Regions from separate parts of the Tardiphaga sp. 215_C5_N2_1 genome, predicted to be linked through region 1. Evidence: predicted binding sites of a transcription regulator. Region 1 holds the regulator's gene; the other holds the start of a gene.
The links. The regulator PhoB, encoded in region 1, activates phosphate uptake and scavenging genes when phosphate is short. The targets are predictions, from matches to a motif close to TGTCATNNANCTGTCAT.
Positions count from the first base shown of each region.

Region 2: AB7828_RS22315 (alkaline phosphatase D family protein) is a predicted target of PhoB. The motif match lies at 3,918-3,934, and genes of this name have one in related genera.

Region 1 covers NZ_CP197240.1:4,866,517-4,874,016, forward strand. The annotation lists gene pstA (phosphate ABC transporter permease PstA) at 1-699, shown strand, start outside; gene pstB (phosphate ABC transporter ATP-binding protein PstB) at 696-1,523, shown strand; gene phoU (phosphate signaling complex protein PhoU) at 1,552-2,265, shown strand; gene phoB (phosphate regulon transcriptional regulator PhoB) at 2,358-3,062, shown strand; gene AB7828_RS23155 (GcrA family cell cycle regulator) at 3,303-3,812, opposite strand; gene AB7828_RS23160 (aspartate aminotransferase family protein) at 4,259-5,485, shown strand; gene argF (ornithine carbamoyltransferase) at 5,485-6,423, shown strand; gene AB7828_RS23170 (Hsp33 family molecular chaperone) at 6,698-7,500, shown strand, end outside.
Region 2 covers NZ_CP197240.1:4,676,202-4,683,701, forward strand. The annotation lists gene AB7828_RS22305 (PepSY domain-containing protein) at 1-1,257, opposite strand, end outside; gene AB7828_RS22310 (TonB-dependent receptor) at 1,260-3,542, opposite strand; cobalamin riboswitch at 3,649-3,840, opposite strand; gene AB7828_RS22315 (alkaline phosphatase D family protein) at 3,984-5,537, shown strand; gene typA (translational GTPase TypA) at 5,770-7,500, shown strand, end outside.

The DNA of each region.
Region 1 (7,500 bases):
TTTACCCAGAACACGCCGCCGCCCGGCTCCATGGAAGGCGGCCTGCTCAATGCCATCGTCGGTTCGATCATCATGACCGTCATCGGCGTCGGCATCGGCGCGCCGCTCGGCCTGTTTGCCGGCACATATCTCGCAGAATACGGCAAGCACGACAAACTCACCTCGGTGATCCGCTTCATCAACGACGTGTTGCTGTCGGCCCCGTCCATCATCATCGGCCTGTTCGTTTATGGTGCGGTGGTGGTTCCGATGGGCGGCTTCTCGGCTCTCGCCGGTTCGCTTGCGCTCGCCGTGATCGTGATCCCCGTCGTGGTTCGCACCACTGAAGATATGCTTGGTCTCGTGCCGAACCCGCTGCGTGAAGCGGCCTCGGCGCTCGGCCTGCCGCGCTCCCTGGTCATCAAGCGGATTGCTTATCGTGCAGCCCGCGCCGGTCTCATCACCGGCGTGCTGCTGGCGACCGCGCGTGTCGCCGGTGAAACGGCGCCGCTGCTGTTCACCGCGCTGAGCAACCAGTTCTTCAGCCTCGATCTCACCAAGACGATGGCCAACCTGCCGGTGACCATCAACAACTTCGTGCAGAGCCCCTACGAGTACTGGAAGCAGCTCGCCTGGAGCGGTGCCCTGATCATCACCTTGACCGTACTTGCCCTTAACATTGGCGCGCGCATTCTCGGCGCCGAGAGGACAGCAAAATGAGTGAGCTTTCTGTGTCGTCTGGCGTTCCTTCCGTCTCGATGCCGCCACCGTCGGCCCTGCAGGGCGAGACCCGTCCCAAGGTCACCGTGCGCGACCTGAACTTCTACTATGGCGAACACCACGCCCTGAAGAAGATCAACCTGACGCTGATGGCGAACCGCGTAACCGCATTCATCGGCCCGTCGGGCTGCGGCAAGTCTACGCTGCTGCGCATCTTCAACCGCATGTATGATCTGTATCCCGGCCAGCGCGCCGAAGGTCAGCTCATGCTGGACAACCAGAACATTCTGGATCCGAAGTTGGATCTCAACCTGCTGCGTGCCCGCGTCGGCATGGTGTTCCAGAAGCCGACCCCGTTCCCGATGACGATTTACGAAAACATCGCCTTCGGTATCCGCCTCTACGAAAAGATCTCAAAGTCGGAGATGGACGTGCGCGTCGAGAGGGCGCTGCGCGGCGGTGCACTCTGGAATGAGGTCAAGGACAAGCTCAACGCGTCGGGCCTCAGCCTGTCGGGCGGTCAGCAGCAGCGTCTGTGCATCGCGCGCACCATCGCGGTGCGGCCGGAGGTGATCCTGTTCGACGAGCCGTGCTCGGCGCTGGATCCGATCTCGACCGCGAAGATCGAGGAGCTGATCGATGAGTTGAAGGATCAGTACACGATCGCGATCGTGACCCATAACATGCAGCAGGCTGCCCGCGTCTCCGACAGCACGGCCTTCATGTATCTCGGCGAGTTGATCGAGTTCGATCAGACCAACAAGATCTTCACGTCGCCGACCGACCGCCGCACCCAGGATTACATCACCGGCCGCTTCGGCTGACGCGACATATTCGCGGGAGGAATTTGAGATGGCTTTTGAACACACCACCAAGGCTTTCGATGACGATCTGCAGGAGCTGACCCGTCTCGTCGCCGAGATGGGTGGCCTTGCGGAACGGCAGATCGTCGAATCCGTCGATGCGCTGATCCGCCGGGACGTCGCGCTCGGTGCGCGCGTCGTCGCCACTGACTCCGAGATCGACCAGTTGCAGCGCACGATCGAAGAGCGCGCCGTGCTGACCATCGCCAAGCGCCAGCCGATGGCTGTCGATTTGCGCGAGATCGTCGGCGCGCTGCGCGTCGCCACCGATCTGGAACGCATCGGCGATCTTTCCAAGAATATCGGCAAGCGCGTCAATGCACTCGACAGCGACTTCCATCCGCTGAAGCTGATCCGCGGCCTCGAGCACATGACCGACCTCGTGACCACCCAGGTCAAGGCTGTGCTCGACGCCTATGCCGCACACGATCTGCCCGCTGCGATGACGGTGTGGAAGGGCGACGAGGAAATCGACGCGATCTGCACCTCGCTGTTCCGCGAACTCCTGACCTATATGATGGAAGACCCGCGTAATATTTCGTTCTGTATCCACCTGATGTTCTGCGCCAAGAACATCGAGCGGATCGGTGACCATGCCACCAATATTGCGGAAACCGTGTTCTACATGATCGAGGGCCAGCAGATCCTCGACAAGCGCCCGAAGGGCGACATGACCACATTCGCGAATACGCCGACGGTCTGAAGCATGATCAGGAAAAGTGGAAGCCAGTCTTCCGCAAGGATCATGATTTAAAGACTTGTCGGACGTCACTGAGGGTATTGATCAAGATGGCTGTGAATGCACGCATTCTGGTTGTGGAAGATGAAGAGGCGCTAACGACGCTGCTTCGCTACAACCTCGACGCCGAAGGCTATGATGTTGAAACCGTCGCTCGCGGCGACGATGCCGACACCCGCTTGAAGGAGCGGGTGCCGGATCTCGTGGTGCTCGACTGGATGCTGCCGGGCCTGTCCGGCATCGAACTGTGCCGCCGCTTGCGCGCACGGCCCGAAACCAAGGCATTGCCGATCATCATGCTGACGGCGCGCGGCGAAGAGAGCGAGCGCGTTCGCGGTCTCGCCACCGGTGCCGACGACTACATCGTCAAGCCGTTCTCCGTGCCGGAGCTCCTGGCCCGCGTGAAGGGTCTGCTCCGTCGTGCAGCTCCCGAGCGTCTCGCCACCGTCCTGGCGTTTGGCGACATCGAACTCGACCGCGACAAGCGCCGCGTCGTGCGCTCAAGCCGTCCGATCGATCTCGGTCCGACCGAATATCGCCTGCTGGAGTTCTTCCTGGAACATCCGGGCCGCGTGTTCAGCCGCGAGCAGTTGCTCGACAGCGTCTGGGGCCGCGACATCTATATCGACGAGCGCACGGTCGACGTGCATATCGGCCGCCTGCGCAAGCTGCTCAATCCCGCCGGCGAGCCCGATCCGATCCGCACCGTGCGCGGTGCCGGCTACGCGCTGGACGACCGGTTCGACAAGGCGGCGGAGTAGGTGTCTTCCTTCTCCCCGCCTGCGGGGAGAAGGTGGCCCGGCATAGCGCAGCGACGCCGGGTCGGATGAGGGGGACTCTCCATCGGCTTCGGAGTCTGTGGAGCGCGCCCCTCACCCGACGCCCTCATGCTTCGCATGCGGACGTCGACCTCTCCGCCTGCGGGGAGAGGTTAGAAGCCCCAAACAAAAAAATGCCCGGCTCATCACCGGGCATTTTCTTTGGCTTGGATATCTTCCAGCTCAGCGCGTCGGCTTCGGCACCGCGCGGCGGCGGTCGCTTGCCGGCTGATAGGCGATGCGCGAGTGATGCGCGCAATAGGGGGCGCCGGCCAGGGCCTTGCCGCCGCAGAAATAGAAGTCCGCGCTCGACGGATCGCCGATCGGCCAATGGCAGGTGGCTTCGTTGAGTTCGACCAGCGACAGGCGCTGGCTGATCGGCACGATGTTGTCATAGGCGATCGGGTCGGGCTCGGCCTCGATCTCGTAATTATGGGCCAGCGCGGTATTGCCGCGTGCCATCGGGCGGGCAACGCGTACCATCTGCTGCGCCGGGCGCGCCTTGCGCTGCCGCGGAGCTGCCGAGGAGGGGCTCTTGGCACGGCCGGACAGGCCAAGGCGGTGAACCTTGCCGATCACGGCGTTGCGGGTCACGTTACCGAGTTCCGCAGCGATCTGGCTGGCGGAAAGGCCGCCTTCCCAGAGTTTCTTCAACTGTTCGACGCGATCGTCGGTCCATGTCATTACCGTCATCGCCGTTTTCCCTTCGTGAGCGCCGGCCTGACCGGGCAGCGCTGCGAGTTGAGACTTCAAAAATCCCTGCGGTCAGAATCCTTTAGCGCTCACCGGGCGCGAATTTCGCGTCCGGCTGTTACGCCGCACTGGATGTGTCAAAAGGATCTACCGCCGCACGAGATGTCGTATCCGACGAGGCAAAAGCTACAATATGCCGTGACTCGCGCGCAAGAGTCGGGCATGCCGCGTCCACATGCTTCTGCAAGTAAAGCTGCAAAATCGGCTTTTTCTGCGACTCCGTGTGACTCGAAAGCCGCAGTGCGCGGTTGACAGTCTTCACAGCACACATAGAATAATGCCCACGTGCCGCCCGAGAAGGGCGGCACGTTTCGTTTCTAGGGTCCGTTGTTCGATTTCGCACAGTTGTCATCGACGCGGCCGCAGTCTTTTCGATCGGATCGGTTATGACCAGCAACGCAACGTCTTCGCCCCTCTCTCAGGCTCACTTGCTGCCTGTTTTCGCGCGTGCGGATGTCGCTTTCGAGCGCGGTGAAGGCGCGTGGCTGATTGGAACCGATGGCGAGCGCTATCTCGATTTCACCAGCGGCGTTGCCGTGAACGCACTTGGCCATGCGCACCCACATATGGTTGCCGCATTGCAGGAGCAGGCCACCAAGCTCTGGCATATGTCGAACCTGTTCAAGAGCCCGGACGGCGAGCGCCTCGCCGCGCGGCTGTGCGAACAAAGCTTTGCCGACTTCGTGTTCTTCGCCAATTCGGGTGCGGAAGCGATGGAATGCGCGATCAAGGTGACCCGCCACTATCATTTCTCCAAGGGCCATCCCGAGCGCACGCGCATCATCACCTTTGAAGGCGCGTTCCATGGCCGCACCCTCGGCACGCTCGCGGCGACCGGCGCTGCCAAATATCTCGAAGGCTACGGCACGCCGCTCGACGGCTTCGATCAGTTGCCGCTCGGCGATATCGAAGCCGTTAAGAAGGCGATCGGTCCGAACACCGCCGGCATTCTCATCGAGCCGCTGCAGGGCGAAGGCGGCGTGCGCGCGCCGAGCAACGCGTTCTTCGGCGCATTGCGCGAACTCTGCGACAAGAACGGCATCCTGCTGATCTTCGACGAAGTGCAGACCGGCATGGGCCGCACCGGCGAGTTGTTCGCCTATCAGCGCATCGGCGTGACGCCGGATGTCATGTCGCTGGCCAAGGCGCTCGGCGGCGGTTTCCCCATCGGTGCGTGCCTCGTTACGGCGGAAGCGGCCGAAGGCATGGCGCCCGGCTCCCATGGTTCGACCTTCGGCGGCAATCCGCTGGCGGTCGCCGCGGCGAATTCCGTGCTCGATATCATGCTGAAGCCAGGCTTCTTCGACCATGTGAAGAAGATGTCGCTGTTGCTGAAACAGAAACTCGCGGGCGTGGTCGACGGCCATCCTGATGTGCTCAGCGAAGTGCGCGGCGAAGGTCTGCTGATCGGCCTCAAGGCTGTCGTGCCGGCCGGCGATCTCGTGGCCGCATTGCGTGACGCGAAGCTGCTGACGGTTGGTGCCGGCGACAATGTCGTGCGCTTCCTGCCGCCGCTGATCGTCAGCGAGTCCGAGATCGAGCAGGCCGTGCAGCGGCTGGAACAGGCTTGCGTGGCGCTCAGCTCACCTGCAAAGACGCAGGGAGCCGCGTGATGAGCACGTCACCGCGGCACTTCCTCGATCTCACGGCCGTGCCGGCCAGCGAGTTGCGCAATATCATGAACGCGGCTGCCGCCATGAAGGCGAAGCTGAAGGGGCGGGATGGCACGAATGCCGAGCCCGATCGTCCGCTCAAGAACAAGACGCTGGCGATGATCTTCGAAAAGCCCTCGACGCGCACCCGCGTGTCGTTCGAGGTCGGTATGCGCCAGCTCGGCGGCGAAGTCGTGATGCTCACCGGCGCCGAAATGCAGCTCGGTCGCGGCGAGACCATTGCCGACACCGCACGCGTACTGTCGCGCTTCGTCGACATCATCATGATCCGCATCCTCAATCATGACTCGCTGATGGAGCTCGCGGAGAATGCGACGGTGCCGGTCATCAATGGCCTGACGCGCTTCTCGCATCCCTGCCAGGTGATGGCGGATGTCATGACCTATGAGGAACATCGCGGCCCGATCAAGGGACGCACCGTGGCGTGGACCGGCGACGACAACAATGTGCTGATGTCCTGGGCGCATGCGGCCGAGCGCTTCCAGTTCAAGCTTAATATCGCGACGCCGCCGCAGCTGTCGCCGAAGAAGCCGTTCAAGGACTGGGTCAAGGCGGCAAACGCGCCGATCACTTTCAGCGACGATCCCGATGCGATGGTGAAGGGCGTCGATTGCGTCGTCACCGACACCTGGGTGTCGATGGGCGACAAGGACGGCGAGACGCGCCACAACCTGCTCAAGCCCTATCAGGTCAATGCGCGCCTGATGTCGCTGGCCAAGCCCGATGCGCTGTTCATGCATTGCCTGCCGGCGCATCGCGGCGAGGAGGTCACCGACGAGGTCATCGACGGTCCGCAGTCGGTGGTGTTCGACGAGGCCGAAAACCGTCTGCATGCACAGAAGGGCATTCTGGCCTGGTGCCTCAACGCGGTGGCGTGAGACAGCACGGAGCTTTCTTTCTTCCCCTCTCCCCTTGCGGGAGAGGGTGCCTGAGCAAAGCGAGGGCGGGAGAGGGGTAGCGGCAAAGCGCGGTGTTTGTGGCGCCCCCTCTCCCGTCTCGAACATGCTTCGCATGTTCGATCCACCCTCTCCCACCTGGCGAAGCTTCGCTTCGCGCGGGGGAGAGGGAAGAAAAGCGCAGCTGCTTACGCTCCATTTTCCCGGTTCCATCGCCCCCTTTCACTTGCGGCCCTCCGCCCCCAAATAGAGCGCCATGACCCCATCAAATCCAAATCTCCAGCCCGACGCCCCCATCCGCGCGCCGTCCTCCGTTCCGGTCGATGACGCGGTGCTGCCCTTCGAGGTGGCGCCGCTCGATCTGCGCGGGCGGCTGACGCGGCTTGGCCCGGCGCTCGACGAGCTGCTCGCCAAGCATGATTATCCCGCGCCGGTGGCCAAGCTGCTCGGCGAGGCCATCGTGCTGACCACACTGCTCGGATCGTCGCTGAAATTCGACGGCCGCTTCATCCTGCAGACCCAGACCGATGGTCCGGTGTCGCTGATGATCGTCGACTTCCGCGCGCCGGATAAAATGCGCGCCTATGCGCGGTTCGATGCCGAGCGCCTTTTGCCCGGTCTCGGCACCGCGGCGCTGCTCGGCAAGGGCCATCTGGCGATGACCGTCGATCAGGGGGCGGATATGAGCCGCTATCAGGGGCTCGTCGCGCTTGACGGCGGTACGCTGGAAGATGCCGCACATGAATACTTCCTGCGCTCCGAACAGATTCCGACCAAGGTGCGCCTCGCCGTCGGCGAGGAATGGCGCAGCGGCGAGGAAGGTGGCCCGACACATCGCTGGCGCGCCGGTGGCATGCTGCTGCAGTTCCTTCCGAAGGCGCCGGAGCGCGTGCAGCGCGACCTCCATGCCGGCGATGCGCCGGAGGGCGCGAAGGTGGATGCTGTGCCGGAAGATGACGCCTGGGTCGAGGGCCAGTCGCTGATTGGCACCGTCGAGGATGTCGAGCTGATCGATCCAGATCTCTCCGGCGAGCGGCTGCTGTATCGCCTGTTCCACGA
Region 2 (7,500 bases), 190 kb from region 1:
GCCGGTGACCGGGCTGATGTGAAACCAGGTTTGCGCGTCGTCATCGAATTTGGCGCGTAACACCGGCAATTCGCGGTCATTGTGGTGCGCGTACCAATAAGCGTCGTATTTTCCGAGGGTTATCTGGCGTTCGAGGCGCGAATCCGGAAGCAGTTTTGTTGCGGCGTTCCAGAGGCGGTCTTGCGGCAGTCTTGCGATTTCGCCGCTTGTCGGATCGATCACCGTCTTCGTGCCGTCGCGCTTCGCGACGATCATCAGCGGCATGCCGTCGATCCATACGAAGCGCGCTTCGACCGCGGCCTTGTCCCCCGGTGCGCGAATGGCCGCAGCGATATCAGGCGCGTCGTGGCCGGCATAGCGTTGCAATACCTCGCGTGGCGTATTGCGGTCGGCAAAAACGCGGCCGGGATCGAGCGACAGCCAGCCCGAGAACATCCAGGTCAGCACGAATAGGCCGGCGATCAGTCCGGTGACGTGATGCCACGCCATCCAGCCGCGATAGGGCGTGATGTTGCCGCTCGCATAACGCCGCTTGAGGCGCACGCGCAAAATGCCGATCCAGATTCCGGTAACGCCGACGATCAGGCAGATGCCGGAGATCCACAACACGACGAGCCGCCACAGCGGGCCGTCCTTGCGCAACACGGTCGGATAGATCCAGTGCGGGATCGAGCCGAGCCAGTTCCAGACGCGTTCGGTGCGGTTGGTATCGAGTGCGATCTCGCCGGAGCGTGAGGAGACATAGAGTTTGGTGCCGGCGTCGTCGCCGAGTGTGATCAGATACAATGGCCGCAGCGGATCATAGCGTGCGGTGACACTCCATTGATCGCGATCGACGGTCTCTTCGAGCTGAGGCAACTTGCTTGCGGGATGATGCTGCGCAACCGCAAGCGCCTGTTGTTCGGAGACGTCAGTGATCGCGCGGCCATCGATGGCGGAGATGGTCTGTCGTTTGCCGTCCCAGCCAGTCAACCGATACACCGGCTCGTCGGCAACCATGTTCAATCGCAATTCGCGCGGATAGCGCGCGGCACCGGCAGCCCTCATCGCCTCGTCGGGAGAGAGCGCCACTTTCTCCCAGACGATATCGGGCAATGCCGCCAGCCGCTCTTTATCGGAGAGGCCGGGAAACGCGACATACATCATCACCACGCCGGAGATGAACCACATCGCGAAGAAGAGGCAGGTGACGATACCGACCCAGCGGTGGCCGATATACAGCCACCGCCGGAGAGTGCGTGTCAGCTTGCGCGACAAGCTCAGAACTTCACATTGACGGCGAGCTGAGCCGTGCGCGGCATACCGAGCATCCACTGATTGTCGCTGTAGCTCGACGTCGCATAGATCTTGTCGAACAGGTTGTAGACGCGCAGTGACACCGTGGTGTTGACGTCCGGCTTCCACTGCAGGCCCGCATTGACCAGTGTGTAGCTCGGCATCTCCAGCGTGTTTGCATTGTCTGCATACGTTTTGCCGACGATCTGGAAGCCGGCATTGGCCGACCAGTTCGCCGCAAAGGCCCAGGTTGCCCAGACGTTGGTGACGTTCTGCGGCACGTTGAACGGCACGTTGCCGGCGTAGTTCACAGCGATGCCGCCCACGTTCTGGATGAAATCGTCATATTTCGCGCGCACGAACGCGGTGTTGGCGTCGACGCGCCAGCCATAATCGAGCGCGACGCCGATCGAGGCCTCGATGCCACGCGAAGACTGCTGGCCCACCTGCACGACCCGTGTCAGTGTCGGGTCAGTTCGGTCCGGCGTCAGCAGGTTGTTCTTGACGATCTGATAGCCCGCCAGCGTCCACTCGCCACGGCCGCCCCAGAACGACTGCTTGACGCCGATCTCCACCTGTTTGCCGGTGGCCAGATCGAATTTGGCGTTGGCGTTGCTCGCCGTGATTAGGCCGCCCACAGGATCGGCTGCGACCGAATACTGGCCGTAAAAGGCCAGATCCTTGATCGGTGTGTAGACCACACCGGCGCGCCAACTGGTCGAAGAATAGTCCCGGCTGTAGCTGTTGGCGGCATTGCGAACGTCGGTCCGCTCGACGGTCGGTTGGTCCTGGCGAACGCCGGCGATCAAGGACAGTTGCTCGGTGACCGACAACCGGTTCTCGGCGAACACCGCGTACTGGTTGGTCACGCTGGAGAAGTCCGACGTGAGCGGATCGGGACTGAAGTACAGGCCAGGATTGAAATTGATGGCGTCGACCGACGACGATCCACCATAGGGCGAGTTGGTCGAGCGCTTGAAATCTATGCGGTTGACGTCGAAACCGGCGACGAATTCGTTGGCCATCCCGAGCACATGGCCCTTGAACGTGGCGTCGAAGCGGTCGCCGATCTGTTGCTGGTCGTGGAAGATTTCCAGATAGGTGCTGCGGTCGATCAGGCCGGTGGCCGGATTGAACGCATAATTTTCGAGCTCTTTCCAGTGCCGCTTGCTGTACAGGTAGTACAACGTGTTGCGGATCGAGATGCCGTCGGCCACTTGCCACTCGGTCTTCACCTGATTCCAGCTATCCTGCCAGCGGATGGTGCTGTCGCCTACATTGTAGTTCTTGAAGCGCAGCGCCGGATCGAACTGGCCGTTGATCAACGGCGTGCCGAAATAGCGCATCGGCTGGCGATCGCCGTAGTCGGTCGAGATCGTCCAGACCACGTCTTCGGTCTGCTTGACCTGCACGGCAGCATGCAGCGCTATGTTCGAGCTGTTGCCGCGGTCGACCCAGCCGTCCGACATGTTGCCGGTGGCGGTGATGCGATAGGCGACGTCCTTGTTGATCGGGCCGCCGCTGTCCACGGCGATGCGGCGTTCCATGTTGCTGTCGAGCGATATCTCGGCCTGATTGCGCGGAATCCATGATGGCATCTTCGAGATGATGTTGATCGCGCCGCCGACCGCGCCTTCGCCGAACATCACGGAGGCCGGACCGCGCAGCACCTCGATACGCTCGGTGGACCAGGTGTCGAACGGAAAGTTCACGGTGCCCGCGCCGACATAGAGCCGCGTGCCATCGAGCAGTATCTTCACCGAATCCGTGCCGGAGAAGCCGCGGGTGCTGTAGGCGACGCCGCCATTGCCGGGATCTCCGATGGCGGTGATGCCGGTGGCGTTCTGCGTCACCGCGTCGAGCACGTTCTGCTGGCCGCGCTCGGCCATGGTTTCTGCCGAGATCACCTCTACGCTGGCCGGCGTCTGCAGGCGCGTCAGGCCGAGGCGGCTGCCGGTGGATGTGGTGCCCGTGAGGTTGAGCGTCGGCGCTGCGAAGACGGGGCCTGTCGGAGTGGCAACCGGCGCGCCGGTATTGGCGGCGACATTGCGCTGCTGCCGCGAGCGCGCAGCGCGCGATGCATTGCCGTTCGTGGCGCGGCGTGCGCGCTGAGGCGTCGCTGACGGCTGAACGACAACAGGATCGAGCGTCTGGCTCGACTGTGAGGTTTGCGACCAGCTTTCGCTCGGACACAACAAGCAGGAGAGAGCAACAGAATAAAGAAAGGGAGTATGTCGCTTCAATGCGACGGGAGAAACGGAGGTCATGAACAGGACTCGCGGTTACGTGGCACGTCACCGCAAACCAAGTCGCCCCGCCGCTTTCAAACAGGCAGTGTGACTTCCACCAGGACACCCCGCCCAATGTGCTCGCGTGTGACCACGACTGGCGGCAGGTCTCCTGGCTCGCGGGTCACTGCCTGTCGCCGCCTTCCCAGGTGAACACCCAGTGGCTCTTGGCGCAGGCTCGCCGCTTACAGTTGCGGGGGCAGCCGCGGAATCGGGGGATCCCCCTCACCGCATTCCCTTTTGATCCCCGAAGGGAACCGTCGCATTCACGTTAAGGTGAAATTTCCAAATGTGTCAATCAAGCTGCCAGTCATTCGCAGCTTGCTTTGGCGGGTGTTGATATTGCGCATCACCTGTCATCGCAGCGTCAAGCGATCTGCCTAGAGCCACTGGTGCCAGAGCCAGGATCAGGAGTTCGCCATGGCGTTACGTATTTCCCGCCGTCGTTTTCTCACGCACTCAGCTGCAGCAGGCGCAAGCTTCCTGGCCATGCCCTCTCTCAGTCGCGCCGCGGATCGCCCGGCCGTGTCGCATGGCGTGCAGTCCGGCGATGTCGGGACGAGCAGCGGCATGATCTGGTCGCGCGCCGATCGCCCGGCGCAGATGATGGTGGAAGTCGCCACCACCGAATCCTTCAGCAATGCGCGGTTGTTGCCCGTCGTCACGGCGCTGCCCGAAACCGATTTCACGGCCAAGCTGCTGCTCGACAATCTGCCGGCCGGGCAGGACATCTTCTACCGCGTCAAATTCCGCGATCTCTCGCATACCGACATCGTTGGCGAGCCGGTCATCGGCCGCTTCCGCACCGCGCCGGCGGATCGCCGCGATGTGTCTTTCGTCTGGGGCGGCGATGTCGCAGGCCAAGGCTGGGGCATCAACGCCGAGGATGGCGGCATGGTCACCTATGCGACCATGCGCAAGCATAATCCGGATTTCCTGATCCATTCCGGCGATACGATCTATGCCGACGGCCCGATCCTGCCTGAAGCAAAATTGTCGGATGGCACGATCTGGAAGAACACCATCACGGTGCCGGAGAAGGCGAAGGTCGCCGAGACGCTCGATGAATTCCGCGCCGCGCACAAATACAATCTGCTCGACGACAATGTCCGCGCCTTCAATGCGCAGGTGCCGATCTTCGGCCAGTGGGACGATCACGAGGTCACCAACAACTGGTCGCTCTCGAAACAGTTACCGGCATCCTACAAGGAGCGCGACATCACGCTGCTGGCTGCGCGCGGCGCCCGTGCCTTTCACGAGATGTATCCGATCTCGGTCAGTCCGGCCGAACCGGGCCGCGTCTATCGCACGCTCAATTACGGCCCGCATCTCGACGTCTTCATGCTGGACGAGCGCAGCTATCGCGGGCCCAACGGCCCGAACCTGCAGGAGAGCTATGGTCCCGATGCGTATTTCATCGGCCCGGAGCAGATGGCCTGGCTGAAGCGCGCATTGATGGCCTCGAAGGCGACCTGGAAGGTCATCGCCTCGGATATGCCGATCGGCCTCGTCGTCTATGACAACGCTGCCGACAAAACCGGGTCTGAGGCCATCGCACAGGGCGACGGGCCAGTGCGGGGCCGCGAGCTGGAAATCGCCGACATCCTGCGCTTCATCAAATCGGCCGGTATCCGCAACACAGTCTGGCTGACCGCCGACGTGCATTACACGGCGGCGCATTACTACAATCCGGAAAAGGCGCAGTTTCAGGATTTCGAGCCGTTCTGGGAGTTCGTTTCGGGCCCGTTTTACGCCGGAACTTTCGGGCCGGCGGCGCTCGACAATACCTTCGGTCCCGAGGTCCGTTTCGTGAAGGCGCCGGGGCCCGATAAGCAGAATTTGCCCCCGTCGGCCGGCATGCAGTTCTTCGGTCACGTCAAAATCGACGGCCAAAGCGGCCAAATGACCGTTACCTTGCGGGATCGGGCCGATATGGCCCTTTGGGCCACGGTTCTGGACCCGAAATTGGGCTAACCATTTGGCAGATTCGCATTGTTTTTCGGCGATTTCCCCCTATATTGCGCCGCAACGCGTCCGAGTACCCGGCCCCTTCTGGCCGGGTTTGCTTTTGGAGGGATTGCCCCAGCGCGTTTTCAGACGAGGCAGTTATCGAACGCGCTCGAGCGCAAGGCATAAGCCTTTTGTTGTCGAGCATGTCTTGTTGAACCCGCTCAAGGGCACCCAGACCGTAACCAGAAGAAGACCTATGAACCTTCGCAACATTGCTATCATCGCCCACGTTGACCACGGCAAAACCACTCTCGTGGACAAGCTGCTGCAGCAGTCGGGCACGTATCGCGACAATCAGCGCGTCCAGGAACGCGCGATGGATTCGAACGACATCGAAAAAGAGCGCGGCATCACCATTCTCGCCAAGTGCACCTCGGTGCTGTGGGATGAAGTCCAGATCAACATCGTCGACACCCCGGGCCACGCTGACTTCGGCGGCGAAGTCGAACGCATCCTGTCGATGGTCGATGGCGTGATTGTGCTCGTCGACGCCGCTGAAGGCCCGATGCCGCAGACCAAGTTCGTGGTCGGCAAGGCGCTGAAGCTCGGCCTCAAGCCGATCGTCGCGATCAACAAGGTCGACCGTCAGGACGCCCGCATCACCGAAGTCGTCAACGAAGTGTTCGACCTGTTCGCAGCGCTCGACGCCACCGACGACCAGCTCGATTTCCCGATTCTGTACGGATCGGGCCGCAACGGCTGGATGGCCGACAGCCCGGACGCGTCGCATGATGTCGGCATGAAGCCGCTGTTCGATCTCGTCATCAAGCATGTCGCGCCGCCGGTGGTTGAAGAAGGTGCGTTCCGCATGCTCGGAACCATCTTGGAAGCCAACCCCTATCTCGGTCGCATCATCACCGGTCGCATCTCGGCCGGTTCGGTGAAGCCGAACCAGGCCGTCAAGGTGCTGTCGCGTGACGGTAAGGTCGTCGAAACCGGCCGTATCACCAAGATCCTGGCCTTCCGCGGCCTCGAGCGCCAGCCGGTGGAACTCGCCGAAGCCGGCGACATCGTTGCCATCGCCGGCCTGCCCAAGGGCACGGTCGCCGATACCTTCTGCGATCCGTCGGTTGAAATTCCAATCCAGGCGCAGCCGATCGATCCGCCGACCGTGTCGATGTCCTTCATCGTCAACAACTCGCCGCTCGCCGGCACCGAGGGCGACAAGGTCACCAGCCGCCTGATCCGCGACCGCCTGCTGCGCGAAGCCGAAGGCAATGTCGCGCTCAAGGTTGTCGAATCCGCCGATCGCGACGCGATGGAAGTGTCGGGCCGCGGCGAATTGCAGCTCGCGATCCTGATCGAGAACATGCGCCGCGAAGGCTTCGAACTGTCGGTGTCGCGTCCGCGCGTGGTTCTCACCAAGGACGAGAACGGCAACACGCTGGAGCCGGTCGAGGAAGTCGTCATCGACGTCGATGAGGAATTCTCCGGCGTGGTCGTTCAGAAGATGAGCGAACGCAAGGCCGAGATGATCGAGATGCGTCCGTCGGGCGGCAACCGCCTGCGTCTGGTGTTCTACGCGCCGACCCGCGGCCTGATCGGCTATCAGGGCGAACTCATGACCGATACCAAGGGTACCGCGATCATGAACCGCCTGTTCCACGACTACCTGCCCTATAAGGGCGAGATCGCCGGCCGCCGTAATGGCGTGCTGATCTCCAACGACCAGGGTGAAGCGGTGGCCTATGCCATGTTCAAGCTGGAAGATCGCGGCCCGATGATGATCGAGCCGGGCTGGAAGGTCTACAAGGGCATGATCATCGGCGAGCACACCCGTGAGAACGATCTCGAACTCAACGTTCTCAAGGGCAAGCAGCTCTCCAACATCCGCACTACCTCGAAGGATGAAGCGGTGCGTTTGACGCCGCCGATCCGCATGACCCTCGAAAAGGCGCTGGCCTATATCGAGAGCGACGAGCTGGTC